2 regions of the Pseudomonas sp. MH9.3 genome follow, and region 2 is predicted to be linked to the other one. Evidence: riboswitches for the same ligand, from Rfam matches in the RefSeq annotation. Region 2 holds a riboswitch; the other holds the start of a gene.
The links. Region 2 has a riboswitch for cobalamin ahead of cobO (cob(I)yrinic acid a,c-diamide adenosyltransferase). Riboswitches for the same ligand answer to the same signal wherever they lie in the genome.
Positions count from the first base shown of each region.

Region 1: linked by a shared signal. The riboswitch ahead of cobW (cobalamin biosynthesis protein CobW) and the one ahead of cobO (cob(I)yrinic acid a,c-diamide adenosyltransferase) in region 2 are both predicted to bind cobalamin.

Region 1 covers NZ_CP133785.1:321,943-330,269, reverse strand. Annotated here, with positions in the region: gene RHM60_RS01420 (vWA domain-containing protein) at 1-430, opposite strand, end outside; gene RHM60_RS01415 (ATP-binding protein) at 355-1,353, opposite strand; gene cobN (cobaltochelatase subunit CobN) at 1,690-5,451, opposite strand; gene cobW (cobalamin biosynthesis protein CobW) at 5,455-6,516, opposite strand; cobalamin riboswitch at 6,609-6,809, opposite strand; gene RHM60_RS01400 (M10 family metallopeptidase C-terminal domain-containing protein) at 6,861-8,201, opposite strand.
Region 2 covers NZ_CP133785.1:1,960,184-1,968,510, reverse strand. Annotated here, with positions in the region: gene RHM60_RS08340 (C40 family peptidase) at 96-641, shown strand; gene RHM60_RS08335 (sorbosone dehydrogenase family protein) at 764-2,077, opposite strand; cobalamin riboswitch at 2,177-2,432, shown strand; gene cobO (cob(I)yrinic acid a,c-diamide adenosyltransferase) at 2,512-3,123, shown strand; gene RHM60_RS08325 (cobyrinate a,c-diamide synthase) at 3,120-4,475, shown strand; gene bluB (5,6-dimethylbenzimidazole synthase) at 4,472-5,122, shown strand; gene cbiB (adenosylcobinamide-phosphate synthase CbiB) at 5,119-6,027, shown strand; gene cobD (threonine-phosphate decarboxylase CobD) at 6,020-7,009, shown strand; gene RHM60_RS08305 (cobyric acid synthase) at 7,006-8,327, shown strand, end outside.

The DNA.
Region 1 (8,327 bases), 1.6 Mb from region 2:
GGCCTTGTACCTGCCACTGCGGCGATGGCCCGCTGGCGGTCAGCAAGGCCATGCGCGCCCGTTGCCGGTAAGCGTCATCGAACAACTGCGCGAGCAGGCCCTTGGCATCGGTCAGTGCGCTGTGCCGTCGGGTGGAGGCCGAGGCGTCGACGATGACCAGCCACAGCTCATGGGTCGCTCGATTGCGCTGCTGGAAGCGTAAATCCTCACGCGAATGCGGGCGACCGCCGAGCAGGGTGCCCGGCCAGTTGACCGTGCCCTGCTCTGCGTCGCGCGCCTTGCCGTGCCTGCCGCTGGTGACTCTGCCCGCTCGGGGCCGTGCATCCGCCCCCGGGTCAGGTCGAGGGCGGATGCCTAGGGCTTTTTTGGCCAGGTGGGCACTTCGCGGCGCGCGCCGGTGGGCAGTGCCGGTGCGGGCAGGTCGCCCCACTGGCCCTGGCCCGGCGAGGTGTCCGACGGCTGCGCAGACTGGCCTTGACCGGGCGGGCTCGCCGGTGGGGATTGCTGCTGACGGCGATGACGCAAGGCAAACTCGGCCACGGCCTGGATGTCTTCCTCGGCGATGGCATCGGCGCCGCGCCAGGCTGCATGGGCACGGGCGCCGCGCAACCAGACCAGGTCGGCGCGCAGGCCGTCGACACCGGCGGCGAAACAGCGCTCGGTGATCTGCGCCAGCGCCTCATCATCCAGGGCAATACGCTCCAGCCGCTCACGCGCCTGGGTGCAACGCGCGCGCAAGGCGGCCTGGGGCTCGGCCCATTGCGCGCAGAAGGCAGCGGGGTCGCTGTCGAAATCCAGGCGGCGGCGGATGATCTGCCCACGCTCGGCCGGCAAGGTGTAGCCGCTCAACGCCACGTTGAACCCGAAGCGATCGAGCAGCTGCGGGCGCAACTCCCCCTCCTCCGGGTTCATGGTGCCGATCAGCACGAAGCGGGCCGCATGCCGGTGGGAGATGCCATCGCGCTCGATCAGGTTGGTGCCGCTGGCGGCAACGTCCAGCAGCAGGTCGACCAGGTGGTCGGGCAGCAGGTTGACTTCATCCACATACAGCACGCCGCCATCGGCCTTGGCCAACACGCCGGCGGAAAACTGCGCGCGGCCTTCGCCCAGCGCCGCGTCGAGGTCGAGGGTGCCGACCAGCCGCTCTTCGGTGGCGCCCAGGGGCAAGGTGACGAACTGCCCGCTGGCGAGCAGGTCCGCCAGGCCACGGGCCAGGGTGGACTTGGCCATGCCGCGCGGACCTTCGATCAGCACACCGCCGATCTTCGGGTCGATGGCGGCCAGGCACAGCGCCAGCTTCAGGTCGTCGGCGCCGACGACGGCGGACAGCGGGAAATGTGGAATATCGGTCATGCCGGTTCTCTTTAAATTCTGCTACTTATTGTGGCGAGCGGGCTTGCCCCGCGTTGGGCTGCGAAGCAGCCCTAAAACCAAACGCCACGTTCTTTCAGGAAGACCAGGTTGAACTTATTGGGGCTGCTACGCAGCCCAACGCGGGGCAAGCCCGAATGCCGTTCAGTTAAGCGCAGACTCCCTGTGGCGAGCAGGCTTGTCCTGCGTTGGGCTGCGCAGCAGCCCCAAAGCCAGGCGCTGAGCCGTATCAGGTACACCGCGTTTTGCTCGATTGGGGGCGCTTCGCACCCCAACGCGGGGCAAGCCCGCTCGCCACAGTGTTGGTACGCTCACTCATCAGCTGTCTTCTTCTATATCGAGCAACAGGTTTTCCAGCGCTTCACGGTAGGCGCCCGGCGCTTGCCACTGGCCGCGTTGCTGGGCTTCGAGCATGCGTTCGGTCATGTCACGCAACGCCGCCGGGTTGTGCTGCTGCACGAAGGCGCGGGTGTCCGGGTCGAGCAGGTAGGCGTCGGCGAGCAAGGCGTATTGGTGATCGTCGATCAGCTCGGTGGTGGCGTCGAAGGCGAACAGGTTGTCCACGGTGGCGGCCATCTCGAACGCGCCTTTGTAGCCATGGCGCTTCACGCCGTCGATCCACTTGGGGTTGGCCGCACGGGAGCGAATCACCCGGTTGAGTTCTTCCTTCAGCGTGCGGATTTTCGGCAGGTCCGGCTGGCTGTGGTCGCCATGGTAGCTGGCGGCCTTGTCGCCGCTGAGGGTTTCCACGGCGGCGAGCATGCCGCCCTGGAACTGGTAGTAGTCGTTGGAATCGAGCAGGTCGTGCTCGCGATTGTCCTGGTTCTGCACCACCGCCTGCACCTGGCTCAGGCGCCGCGCGAAAGGCTCGCGGGCCTCGGTGCCTTCATCGGCACCGCCGTAGGCGTAGCCGCCCCAATTAAGGTAGACCTCGGCCAGGTCCTCGCGGCTCTGCCACAGGCGCCCGTCAATCGCGCCCTGCACACCGGCACCGTAGGCGCCCGGTTTGGCGCCGAAGATGCGCCAGCCCGCCTGTTTCGCCGCCGCGTCTTCGTCCAGGCCGGCCATGCGCAGAGCCTCGCGCTCACTGCGCACCTTGGCCGCCAGCGGGTTCATGTCGTCCGGCTCATCGAGCGCCGCCACCGCCTGCACCGCCGCATCGAACAGGCGGATCAGGTTGGCGAAGGCGTCGCGGAAAAACCCGGACACACGCAGCGTCACGTCCACGCGCGGGCGGTCGAGCAGGCTGATCGGCAGGATCTCGAAGTCGTCCACGCGCTGGCTGCCGGTGGCCCACACCGGGCGCACGCCCATCAGTGCCATGGCCTGGGCGATGTCATCGCCGCCGGTGCGCATGGTGGCGGTGCCCCACACCGACAGGCCGAGCTGGCGCAGGTGGTCGCCGTGGTCCTGCAAGTGCCGCTCGAGGATCAGGTTGGCCGACTGGAAACCGATGCGCCAGGCGGTGGTGGTCGGCAGGTTGCGTACGTCCACGCTGAAAAAGTTACGCCCGGTGGGCAGCACGTCGAGGCGCCCACGGCTCGGCGCGCCGCTGGGGCCCGCCGGGACGAAGCGGCCACTCAAGGCATCCAGCAAACCGCGCATTTCCGCCGGGCCGCAGGCATCCAGGCGCGGCGCGACGATGATGCGCAAATGCTCGATCACCGCTTTCACGTCCTCCCAGCCCGGCGCCTCAAGCTGCTCCAGCGGGCCTTCGAGCGCCTGCTCGATCAAGCGCGCCGCGTACAGTTCCAGACGTTCGCGGGTGTCACCGGCGGTGCGCCAACGCTGTGGATCGATGCGCTGCAATACGTCGGGGCGCGGGCCGCTCCATGGCTCGGCCAACGCGCAGTCCAGCGGGTCGAAGCCCAGCGCGAATGCCTTGGCCAACACGCGCAGCAGACTCGATTGCGCGCCGCGACCGTCGTCACGCGGAATGCGCAGCAACGCCAGCAACGTGTCGATGCGCAGGCGGCCTTGGGGCGACTCACCAAAGATATGCAGGCCGTCGCGGATCTGCGACTCCTTGAGATCGCACAGGTAGGTGTCAAGGCGCGGCAGCCACACGGACGCCTCGGCGTCGCTGTCCAGCGCCAGCTCCTGGTCGATCCGGGTTTCGCGCACCAGCGCGAGGATGTCCTTTTGCAGCGCCAGCGCGCGCCGCGGGTCGAGCAACTGCGCTTCGTAATATTCGTCCGCCAGCAGCTCGAGGTTGCGCAGCGGGCCGTAGGTTTCGGCGCGGGTCAGCGGCGGCATCAGGTGGTCGATGATCACCGCCTGAGTACGCCGCTTGGCCTGGGCGCCCTCCCCCGGATCGTTGACGATGAACGGATAGATATTCGGCAACGGCCCGAGCAATGCGTCCGGCCAGCAGTTCTCCGACAGGCCCACGCCCTTGCCCGGCAGCCATTCGAGGTTGCCGTGCTTGCCAACGTGAATCACACCGTGAGCGCCGTAGGTGTGGCGCAGCCAGAAGTAGAACGCCAGGTAGCCATGGGGCGGCACCAGGTCGGGGTCGTGGTACACGGCGCTGGCGTCCACCTGATAACCCCGCGCCGGCTGGATGCCGACGAAGGTCAGGCCCAGGCGCAACCCGGCGATCATCAGGCGGCCATCGCGGCACATCGGATCATTCTGCGGCGCGCCCCAGCGCTCGAGCACCGCCTGTTGATTGGCGGCGGGCAGGCGCGCAAACATCGTCGCGTAGTCGTCCAGGCCCAGGCTCTGGTGGCAGGGCCGCAGGTCGAGGCTGTCGAGGTCGTTGGTGACGCCGCCGAGCAGCTCGTGGATCAGCGCCGTGCCGCTTTCCGGCAACGCGTCCGGTAGCGGATAACCTTCGGCCTGCAAGGCACGCAGGATATTCAGCGCGGCGGCCGGAGTATCCAGGCCCACGCCGTTGCCGATGCGGCCGTCGCGGGTCGGGTAGTTGGCGAGGATCAGCGCGATGCGTTTGTCGCCATTGGGCACCCGCGCCAGTTCGACCCAGCGTCGCGCCAGCTCGGCGACGAAGTCCATGCGCTCGGGCGCGGCGCGGTAGCACACCACGTCCGACTGGCTGCGCTCGCTGCGCCAGGCCAGGTCCTTGAAGCTGATGGGCCGGCTGATGATGCGCCCGTCCAGCTCCGGCAAGGCGATGTGCATCGCCAGATCGCGCGGGCCGAGACCCTGTGCGCTGGCTTCCCAGCCGGGCTGGTTGTCTTGCGCGCAGATCGCCTGGATCACCGGGATATTGCGGCGAAACGGGCGCAGATGCGGTGCTTCGGGGCTGGACTGGGCAAAGCCGGTGGTGTTGAGGATCACCGCCGCCTGTACCTCGTCGAGCAGGTCCTCGACCACCGTGAGGCAGCCGGGCTCTTTGAGGCTGGCCACCGCCATCGGCAGCGGGTTGAGGCCCGCCGCCTGCAAGCGTTGACAGAACACGTCGATAAAACCGGTGTTGGCCGCCTGCAAATGCGAGCGGTAGAACAGTACCGCTGCGACCGGCAGATCAGCGCGCCACGCCGCCTGCCAGTCCTGCAGTGTGGCATTGGCGTTATGCGGGTGATAAATGGCAGTCCGCGGCAGGGTCTGCGGCTCGGCCCACGCATAGTCGCGGCCCAGATAGCCCGAGGCCAGACAGCGATAGAAATTCAGCGCATTGCCCAAACCGCCCTGGCGCAGGAAGTGCCACAGACGGTCGCGCTCCTGCACCCCGACGGTGCTCAGGCTGCCCAGCTCCGGGTCCGGGCGGTCGCACCCCGGCACCAGAATCAGCTGCACGCCGCGCTCGGCCAATGCCACCAGACGCTCGACGCCATAGCGCCAATAGCCGATGCCGCCATGCAGCGAGATCAGGATCACCTTGGCGTGGCGCAGCACCTGGTCCACGTAGAGGTCGACCGAGGCATGGTTCTGCACCTGCATCGGGTTGGCCAGGCGCAGGCTGGGATAGTCGTCGGGCAACTGCCGGGCCGCTTCGGCCAGCAGCGCCAGGCTCGAGTCACCGCTGCACAGAATCACCAGTTCAGCGGGGGTCTGTCCAAGGTCGGCAATATTGTCGTCCGAGACGAAACCACCGGGCTGGGTCCTGAGCAGGTGCATGGCTTAAACGCTGAGCGCGGCGCGCAGTTGCGCTTCGAGGCCAGCGGCGTCCAGCTCCTGGCCGATCAGCACCAGGCGCGTGATGCGCGCTTCGTCGGCACCCCAGGCGCGGTCGAAGTGCTTGTCAAAGCGGGTGCCTACGCCCTGGATCAACAGGCGCATCGGTTTGTTGGGAATGGCGGCAAAACCCTTGATACGCAGGATGCCGTGCTGCACTACCAGTTGGGCGAGCGCATCGAGCAGCAGCGCTTCGTCGGCTTGCGGCAGGTCGATGGAGATGGAGTCGAAGGCGTCGTGATCGTGGTCGTCTTCACCTTCGTGGTGCGCATCGTGATGGCTGTGGCGCGCGTCGATGTGTTCTTCGGAGCCGGCGCCAAGGCCGATCAGTACGTCCAACGGCACACGGCCGCTGCTGGCTTCGATGACCTTGACCGCCGGCGGCAGCTCTTCGGCGACTTCCAGACGCACGCGGGCCAGGTCTTCGGGGCTGATCAGGTCGGCCTTGTTGAGGATCACCAGGTCTGCGCTGGCCAGTTGGTCGGCGAACAGTTCGTGCAGCGGCGATTCGTGGTCCAGGTTCGGGTCGAGCTTGCGCTGGGCGTCGACCTGGTCCGGGAAGGCGGCAAAGGTGCCGGCGGCCACGGCCGGGCTGTCGACCACGGTGATCACCGCATCCACGGTGCAGGCGCTGCGGATTTCCGGCCACTGGAAGGCCTGCACCAAGGGTTTTGGCAGGGCCAGGCCCGAGGTTTCAATAAGGATATGGTCAAGGTCGCCGCGACGGGCCACCAGTTCGCGCATCACCGGGAAGAACTCTTCCTGCACGGTGCAGCACAGGCAGCCGTTGGCCAGTTCATACACGCGGCCGTTGGCTTCTTCCTCGGTGCAACCGATGGAGCACTGCTTGAGGATTTCACCGTCGATGCCCAGCTCGCCGAACTCGTTGACGATCACCGCGATGCGGCGGCCCTGGGCGTTGTCCAGCATATGGCGCAACAGGGTGGTCTTGCCCGAGCCGAGGAAGCCGGTGACGATAGTGACGGGAAGTTTGGCCAGTGTTTTCATCGGATGCCCTTTGGGGCGGGCATACGGGACGATAGGCCCTGCGACGGCGCGCAGCAGCGGATTTCGTCACCGGATCACCCCGCCCGGTTGAATTGGAAAATCGGTTGCGAGGCAGGTCTCCTGGCTTGGGGCTTGCGGGTCATGCGACCGGCGCCGACTGCGCCTTCCCGCCGGATCGGCAGTGGCGTGGCAGTCAGCAGAACCCTTCACAGTTGCGGGGGCAGCCGCGGCTTGAACCGCGTTCCCTTCTTAGCTTCGACCTGGGCCGAAGAACCTCGAAGGCGCAAGGCTACGCAGTGCATGGCAAGCGGTCAATGTCGGAAACCCGGGACCCGGACGCCGATCTACACATAGCGATGTTTGATGGGCACATTCGTCACGATGTCGGCGAGCGCTATGCGCCCCTGGCTTTCAAGGTAGAAATCAATTTCGCCGTTGCCTGTCAGGTCAAGCACCAGCCACGACTCGTTATTTTGCGGATTGTAACCCAGCCCCGCCTCCCCGGGTCGGCCGGAAAGCCGGTTGACGAAGGTGAGGTCGTGGAGGCCATGCTTGCGCAGCAATCCAGAAATATCGATTTTGTCCTGACCGGTGACGAAGTCCGTCAACACGTCAGGGCTGCGTAACGTCGAATCGGTGGCGGTGTCGTACACGAAGGTATCGCGGCCTGCGCCGCCGTACAGACGATCGACACCGCCACCGCCTTTGAGCCGGTTGTCGGCGGCGTTGCCGATCAACACATCATTGCCGGAACCGCCGATGGCGTTCTCCACGGTAACGTCCCTGGCGATGGAGACATTCCCCGTCTTCCCACCAACATTGGAGAAGGTTTCAGCGTTCAGGTTGATCACCTGGTTCTGGTAATAGCGAGAGAAATCCAGCGTATCGTTACCACCGCCGTCCCAGACGCAAAAGACGGCGCCGTCCCACGGGGACACCAGTGAAAGATCGTCTCGCCGGGTATTGGAATTGAAGCCGTAGGTGGTATCCGTGTTACGGGTCGTGTAATTGGCGCCGTAGACCTTTTGGGCCCAGGCAATGTCGGTCATCAACGGTGCCGAGGCGTACTCGCCCTTGTGATCATGACCTGTATCGCTCGCTTCGAAATAGCTCATGACCGAGTAGGCCCGGCTGTCCTCGGCGAAAATGGCATGCGTGCCGTACTTGATCGGGCCCTTTAACGCTTCATAGTTTCCGGGGTGGGCAGCGCCCAGCCAATGGCCGATTTCGTGGGTCAGCGTTTGGCGTCCAAAGCCATTTACGGTGGGCGCGTGATTGAACGAGTGTCTGGAGTTGAGGCGCACTCGCCCAGAATTGCCGGAACGCATGGCATCGGCGACACTTGGCCTCGCGCTATTGACGAAACGTAACAGGGCGTCGGGCGTAACGGCGTCTTCCTCGAACTCGATATTCGCTACATCTGCCCAGGACCGCATTGAAAGACGGGCCTGCGATTGCTGGGTTTGATTAAACCGAGTTTCCTCTGGTGCAACTTCACGAAACGTATAACCCACCCGCACTACTTTATCGTTATTACGGTCCTGCCATCGGCGCTGCCTTCGATCTATTTGGCTGGCGGCTTGACCGGTGGACCAGGACGGCTTGCTGGAGACCGCATGATAGTGCGGGTTGCGAGCATCCTGTGCCTTGTAGTGCGGGCCGGCGGCTTCAACGTGCGAATTCATAATATCTTGACTGACAATCGGAGGATTTAAACTGGCGCGCGATATAACAGACATAAAAAGGCCTTATCAACTTAATGGATAACATCAACTTCAGCGCGCCTACCTTCCGATATCCACTCACGGAAA
Region 2 (8,327 bases):
CATTGTTGTAATCCGTTCGCGCGAGCTTTGCTTGCGCGTTCTGGTTTTCAGCGTTCGGCAGCGAAAGCCGCATCCAGACCAGGATTGTTCTGCCCATGTCGACCTCGGCCCGCCTCATGCTTCTTGTTTGCGCCGCGCTGCTCAGCGCCTGCGCAAGCCGTCCACCGCCGCCGGCGCCTGTCGCCGTCAAGCCCAAGCCGGTGTTCAACTACGCTGCCACCCAGAGTTTCTCGCCTGCGGCCGAAGACGTGCTTTTCCGTGCACTCGGCCTGGTTGGCACACCGTATCGCTGGGGCGGTAATACGCCGGACTCGGGGTTCGATTGCAGTGGCCTGATCGGGTTCGTCTATCGTGATGCCGCCGGCATTTCCCTGCCGCGTACCACCCGCGAACTGATCGTGATGCGCGCCCAGGACGTGAGTGAACAGAACCTGCAGACCGGTGATTTGCTGTTCTTCGCCACCGGCGGCGGTTCCCGCGTCAGCCATGCGGGCATCTACGTGGGTGAAGGTCGTTTCGTGCACGCGCCGCAAACCGGCGGCACAGTGAAGCTGGATACCCTGTCCAAGGCGTATTGGCAGAATGCGTACCTGAGCGCCAAGCGCGTATTGCCGGCCGAGCATCTGGCGCGCAACCCTTAACGCTGAAACCAGGATCCATATGTGGGAGGGGCTTGCTCCCGATGACGGTGCATCAGTCCAGGAATTCATTGACTGACCCACTGCTATCGGGGGCAAGCCCCTCTCACATTTTTTTGCGGCGTTTATTTAGCTGCTGAAACCCGCCACACCTTATTCCCCACATCATCAGCCACCAGCAGATCCCCCTGCTGATCGATCACCACGCCCACCGGCCGGCCCATGGCTTTCTCGTCCTTGTCGAGGAAGCCGGTCAGCACGTCCACCGGCTGCCCCTTGGGTTGCCCGCCTTCGAACGGCACGAAGATCACCTTGTAGCCACTGTGCGGCTTGCGGTTCCACGAGCCGTGCTGGCCGATGAACGCGCCGTTGCTGAATGGCGCCGGGAGTTTGCTGCCTTCGGCAAAGGTCAGTCCCAGGGACGCGGTATGCGGGCCCACGGCGTAGTCCGGCGCAATGGCCTTGGCCACAAGCTCCGGGTTCTGCGGCGTCACGCGCACATCCACATGCTGACCGTAGTAACTGAACGGCCAGCCATAAAAGCCGCCATCCTTGACCGAAGTGATGTAATCCGGCACCAGGTCGCTGCCGATTTCGTCGCGCTCGTTGACTGCCGTCCACAGTTTGCCGCTTTGCGGTTCCCAGGCCATGCCGTTGGGGTTGCGCAGGCCCGAGGCGAAAATCCGGTGCTGGCCGGTGGCGCGGTCAACTTCCCAGATCGCTGCGCGGCCTTGTTCGGCTTCCAGGCCGTTTTCGCCGACGTTACTGTTGGAGCCGACGCTCACGTACAGCTTGCTGCCGTCCTTGCTCGCCACCACGTTTTTCGTCCAGTGGTGATTCAGCGGGCCACCGGGCAAGTCCACCACCGTGGCGCCCTGGGTTTTGATCGCGGTTTCACCAGGCTGATAGGCAAAGCGCAGCAGTTTGTCCGAGTCGGCCACGTAGAGGTCGTTGCCCACCAGGGTCATGCCGAATGGCGAGTTGAGATTTTCCAGGAACACCGTGCGTGTCTCGGCCACACCGTCATGGTCGGCATCGCGCAGCAGGGTGATGCGGTTCGGGCTCGGCACGCCAGCGCCGGCGCGGCCCATGACTTTTTCCATCACCCAGCCGCGAATACCCTTGGCATCATCCGGCTTGGGCGGCGCGTTGGTTTCGGCCACCAGCACGTCGCCATTGGGCAACACATACAGCCAGCGCGGGTGGTCCAGGCCTTCGGCGAACGCGGCCACCTGAGTGCCGGCGGCGGCCGTCGGCTTGGCGCCTTCAGGCCAGCCGATGGCCGGTGCGATATTCACGGTGGGGATCAGCGTCTTGTTCGGCTGCGGCAATTTGGGCGACGGCCCGGTGCCATCCGAGACCTGCAACGTCGAGCTTTCACCGCAGGCGGCGAGGGTGCCGGCGAGCATGATGAGTAAGGCGAGTCTTGTTTTATGCATGATTTTCTCCTGAATGCCTGTAAGGGTAGAGGATTGCCTGCGCGGTATGGTTCAAGTGCCAGGCCAGCTTTAATTGACGCTCCCCCCCCAACCCACTAACCTTCGCCGCTTGTTCCAGGTGCTCCGTGGCGCGTGCGTCGACAGAGTGAAACAGGGAAGCCGGTGAGTGAGCGCACTTGTACACAGTGCTGCCGCGATCCCGGCGCTGCCCCCGCAACGGTAAATGAGTCAAAACGGTGCTGTTTGCCACTGTATCGTGCGCGATATGGGAAGGCGCGCCGCCGGCCTGCCTGCGCTTGATACGTGCAGGCGCCGCTCATGAGTCCGGAGACCGGCCTTGAACATTCAACAGCATCACGGTGGGCGATGCTTGGCTGTCTGTATGCGCTTGTTTCCTGCCCGCCGTTTTTGTCCAGCCCCAACGGAGAGCTGCCATGACCGATTCCCCCGAACGCGACGAGCGCCATCTGGCGCGCATGCTGCGCAAAAAAGCCGTGATCGACGAGCGCATCGCCAACTCGCCGAATGAGTGCGGCCTGTTGCTGGTGCTCACCGGCAACGGTAAAGGCAAGAGCAGCTCGGCCTTCGGCATGCTGGCCCGCGCTATGGGCCATGGCATGCAGTGCGGTGTGGTGCAGTTCATCAAGGGGCGTTTCAGCACCGGCGAAGAGATGTTCTTCCGCCGCTTCCCCGAGCAGGTGCGCTTTCACGTGATGGGCGAAGGCTTCACCTGGGAAACCCAGGACCGCCAGCGCGACATCGCCGCCGCCGAGGCCGCCTGGGCGGTGTCCCGGGCGATGCTGCAAGACGCCTCCATTGGCCTGGTGGTGCTGGACGAACTGAACATCGCCCTCAAGCACGGCTACCTCAACCTCGATCAGGTCCTCAGCGACCTGCAGGCCCGCCCGCCGATGCAACACGTGGTGGTCACCGGCCGTGGCGCCAAGCCCGAACTGATTGAAATGGGCGATACCGTCACCGAAATGGGCATGCTCAAGCACGCATTCCAGGCCGGCATCAAGGCTCAGAAGGGCGTCGAACTTTGAATCAGCCCCGTCATTGCCCGGCCGTTCTGATCGCCGCACCGGCGTCCGGCCAGGGCAAAACCACTGTGACGGCTGCCCTGGCCCGCTTGCACCGCAACCTTGGGCGCAAGGTGCGCGTGTTCAAGTGCGGCCCGGACTTCCTCGACCCGATGATCCACGAGCGCGCCAGCGGTGCGCCGGTGTATCAGTTGGACATGTGGATGGTGGGCGAGCAGGAAAGTCGCCGCCTGCTGTGGGAAGCGGCGGGCGAGGCCGACCTTATTCTGATTGAAGGCGTCATGGGCCTGTTCGACGGCACGCCCTCCAGCGCCGACCTGGCGCGACATTTCGGCGTGCCGGTGCTCGGCGTGATCGACGGCACGGCCATGGCCCAGACCTTCGGCGCACTGGCCCTAGGCTTGGCGCGCTACCAGCCGGACCTGCCGTTCGCCGGCGTGCTGGCCAACCGGGTCGGTACCCTGCGCCATGCGCAACTGCTCGAAGGCAGCCTCACCGAGGGCCTGCGCTGGTATGGCGCGCTGTCCCGCGAGACCGGTATCGAACTGCCCAGCCGCCACCTGGGCCTGGTGCAGGCCAGTGAACTCAATGACCTCGACGCGCGCCTGGACGCCGCCGCCCAGGCGCTGGGCAGCAGTTGCGAAGTGGCGGTGCCGCCGTCAGTGACCTTTGCCGTGCCTGAAGTGATCGAGGCCGAGCCGCTGCTCGCCGGCGTGCGCATTGCCATCGCTCGGGACGAAGCGTTTGCCTTCACCTATGGCGCCAGCCTGGACCTGTTGCGGGCGATGGGTGCCGAGCTGACGTTCTTTTCTCCGCTCCACGATAGCCAGCTGCCTGAGGCCGACAGCCTCTACCTGCCCGGTGGTTACCCGGAACTGCACCACCAGGCGCTGTCGCACAATACCTCGATGCTCGCGTCCATTCGCGCCCATCACGCGGCGAACAAACCCTTGCTCGCCGAGTGTGGCGGCATGTTGTACCTGCTCGACTCGCTCACCGACGTCGACGGCATCCGCGCCGAACTGGTGGGCCTGTTGCAGGGCGACGCGGTGATGCAGAAAAAACTGGCAGCGCTGGCGCTGCAGAGTGTCGAGCTGCCGGAGGGCACGTTGCGCGGGCATACCTATCACCATTCCTTGACCAGCACCGAGTGGCAGCCGATCGCCCGTGGCCTGAGCCCCAATGGCGGGCGCGGCGCCGAGGCGGTGTATCGACAGGGACGGATGACCGCTTCCTATGTGCACTTTTACTTTCCGTCGAATCCGGCGGCGGTGGCCGCGCTTTTTGCGCCGGACCTCAAGACAGCGTTCACAGATCAAACGGTGGGAGCGGGTTTGCCCGCGACTGGGCCATGACCGATCACGCATTCCCTCAGGCCGAACGCGACGCCGTCTACCGCGCCATCGCCGAACGCCGCGACATGCGCCACTTCAGCGGCGGCACGGTCACACCCGAATTATTGCAGCGCCTGCTCCAGGCCGCACACCAGGCCCCCAGTGTCGGCCTGATGCAGCCGTGGCGGTTTATCCGTATCAGCGACCGCTCGTTGCGCGGGCGGATTCAGCAACTGGTGGAAGAGGAACGCGTGCGCACCGCCCAGGCTCTGGGGGAGAGTTCCGACCAGTTCATGAAGCTCAAGGTCGAAGGCATTCATGACTGCGCCGAAGTGCTGGTGGCGGCGCTGATGGATGACCGTGAGCGGCATATCTTCGGCCGTCGCACCTTGCCGGAAATGGACATGGCCTCGCTGTCCTGCGCGATCCAGAACCTGTGGCTGGCAGCGCGGGTGGAAGGGTTGGGCATGGGCTGGGTGTCGCTGTTCGAGCCCCGGGCCCTGGCCGACCTGCTGGGCTTGCCGCCGGGCGCCAAACCCCTGGCCGTGTTGTGCCTGGGCCCGGTCGCCGAATTTTATCCGGCGCCGATGCTGCAGCTCGAAGGCTGGCGCGAGCCACAACCGTTGAGTGACATGCTGTATGAAAATGCGTGGGGAGTGAGTCAATGAGTGTGGCCTTGCTGTGCGTCGCTGCGGTGGCGCTGGACGCGCTGCTGGGTGAGCCCCGGCGCTGGCATCCGCTGGTGGCGTTTGGCAACTTCGCCGGGCGTATCGAGCAACGCTTCAACAGCGGTGGACGCGGCTGGCGCAGCCATGGCGTGACCGCCTGGGTGATCGCGGTGGTGCCGTTGACCCTGCTGGCCACCGCGTTGTCATGGGCGCCCTACATTGGCTGGGCGCTGGAGATCCTCGCGTTGTACTGCGCCCTGGGCATGCGCAGCCTGGGCGAACATGTGATGCCCGTGGCCCAGGCCCTGCGCAGCGATGACCTGGTTGAGGCGCGCACACGGGTGAGCTACCTGGTCAGCCGCGAGACCGCCGAACTGGACGCCACCGACGTCGCCCGCGCCGCCACCGAATCGGTGCTGGAAAACGGCAGCGACGCGGTATTTGCCGCACTGTTCTGGTTTGTGGTTGCCGGCGTGCCGGGCGTGGTGCTTTATCGTCTGAGCAATACGCTGGACGCGATGTGGGGCTACCGCACTGAACGCTTCGAGCGCTTCGGCTGGGCGGCGGCCAGAATTGACGATGTGCTCAACTATATTCCCGCACGGCTGGTGGCCTTGACCTACGCCGTGCTGGGCAAGACCCGCCTGGCGCTCAAGTGCTGGCGCACCCAGGGTCTGACCTGGGACAGCCCCAACGCTGGCCCGGTGATGGCGGCCGGCGCGGGCGCGCTGGGCGTTGCGCTTGGCGGTGCGGCGATTTATCACGGCGAGCTGCACCAGCGTCCACCGCTGGGCGAAGGCCCGCCGGCGGATGCCGATGCCATCGAGCGGGGCTGGCAACTGGTGCAACGCGGCGTATGGTTGTGGCTGCTGATCCTGTGCGCGGGGGCGCAATTTTATGCTTGAGCACGGCGGACGGCTGCGCAAGGCGGCCATTCAATACGGTATTGCCGAAGATCAGTGGCTCGACCTGTCCAGCGGCCTGGCGCCGTGGCCATGGCCGATCCCCGAGATCCCGCTGCGGGCCTGGGCGCGCCTGCCGGAAACCGACGATGGCCTGGAGTTGGCCGCCAGCGAGTATTACGGCGCGGCGCATGTGTTGCCTGTGGCCGGTTCCCAGATGGCCATCCAGCTACTGCCGCGCCTGCGTCGCTCCGGCAAGGTCGGCGTGTTGTCGCCGTGTTATGCCGAACATGCCGAGGCCTGGCGTCGCGCCGGGTATGTGGTGCGCGAAGTGCAGGAGCAGGAAGTCGACTTCTTTCTCGACAGCCTCGATGTGCTGGTGGTGGTCAACCCGAACAACCCCACCGGGTTGAACCTGAGCCCGCAACGTCTGCTCGATTGGCACGCCCGCCTGGCGCAACGCGGTGGCTGGCTGGTGGTGGACGAAGCGTTCATGGACGTCACCCCGCACCTGAGCCTGGCAGGCCATGCCCATCAGGTCGGGTTGATCGTGCTGCGTTCATTCGGCAAGTTCTTCGGCCTGGCCGGTGTGCGGCTTGGCTTTGTCCTGGCCGAGCGGCGGTTGCTCAAGTTGCTCGCCGAGCAGGTCGGTCCCTGGGCCGTCAGCGGGCCGACGCGCGTGCTGGGTCAGGCATGTCTGCGTGACAGCGACGGGCATACGCGCCAGCGTGCGCGGTGTGTCGAGGCCGCTCAGCGTTTGTTTGCCCTGCTCGAGCGCCACGGCTTTCAACCTCAGGGCGGCTGCGCTCTGTTCCAGTGGTTGATCACGACGCACGCCGAACGGCTGCACGAATTCATGGCCCAGCGCGGCATCCTGCTGCGCCTGTTTGTCCACAACAGCAGCCTGCGCTTCGGCCTGCCCTACACCGAGGCCGACTGGCTGCGCCTCGATACGGCCCTGGCCGCTTACCGGGAGACCGCATGAGTACGCTGATGGTGCAGGGCACCACCTCCGATGCCGGCAAAAGTACCCTGGTGACCGCGCTGTGCCGCTGGCTGGTGCGCCAGGACGTGGCGGTGGCGCCGTTCAAGCCGCAGAACATGGCCCTCAACAGCGCCGTGACCGCCGAAGGCGGCGAGATCGGCCGTGCCCAGGCTGTACAGGCCCAGGCCGCGCGCCTGGCGCCCCACACCGACATGAACCCGGTGTTGCTCAAACCCAACAGCGACACCGGTTCCCAGGTCATCATCCATGGCCGCGCCGTCACCAGCATGAACGCGGTGGCCTATCACGATTACAAAGCCATCGCGATGCAGGCGGTACTGGCCTCTCACGCGCGCCTGAGCGCAGCCTACCCGGTGGTGATGGTGGAAGGCGCGGGGTCGCCGGCAGAGATCAACCTGCGCGCCAACGACATCGCCAACATGGGCTTTGCCGAGGCGGTGGATTGCCCGGTGCTGCTGATCGCCGATATCAACCGTGGCGGCGTGTTCGCCCACCTGGTGGGCACCCTGGAATTGCTCTCGCCCAGCGAACAGGCGCGGGTTCGGGGCTTCATCATCAACCGCTTTCGCGGCGACATCGCGCTGCTGCAGCCGGGGCTGGATTGGCTGCAGGCGCGCACCGGCAAACCGGTGGTGGGCGTGTTGCCTTATGTGATGGACCTGCACCTGGAGGCCGAGGACGGCATCGACCGGCGCCAGATCGACAAGGCTGCGCAGGTGCTCAAGGTGGTGGTGCCGGTGTTGCCGCGCATCAGCAACCATACGGATTTCGACCCGTTGCGCCTGCATCCCCAGGTAGATTTGCAGTTCGTGGGGTCGGGCCAGCCGATCCCGGCCGCCGACCTGATCATCCTGCCAGGCTCGAAAAGTGTGCGCAGTGACTTGGCGTACCTGCGCGCCAATGGCTGGGACAGCGCCGTGGCGCGGCATTTGCGCTATGGCGGCAAGGTGCTGGGGATTTGCGGTGGTTTGCAGATGCTCGGCGAGCAGGTGCATGACCCGCTTGGGCTGGAAGGGGCGGCGGGGTCCAGTGATGGGCTGGGGTTGCTGGGGTTCACCACCACGCTTGAAGAAGAAAAGCAGTTGCGCAATGTGCGTGGGCGGCTGTTGTTGGAGGACGCTGAGGTCAGTGGCTATGAGATTCATGCGGGGGTGACGTCGGGTGACGGGCTGTTGCGTGCTGCGGTGCTGCTCGATGATGGGCGCAGTGATGGCGCGCTCAGTGCTGACGGGCAAATTCTCGGCACCTACTTGCACGGATTGTTCGAAACTCCCGCCGCGTGCAGCGCCTTGCTGCG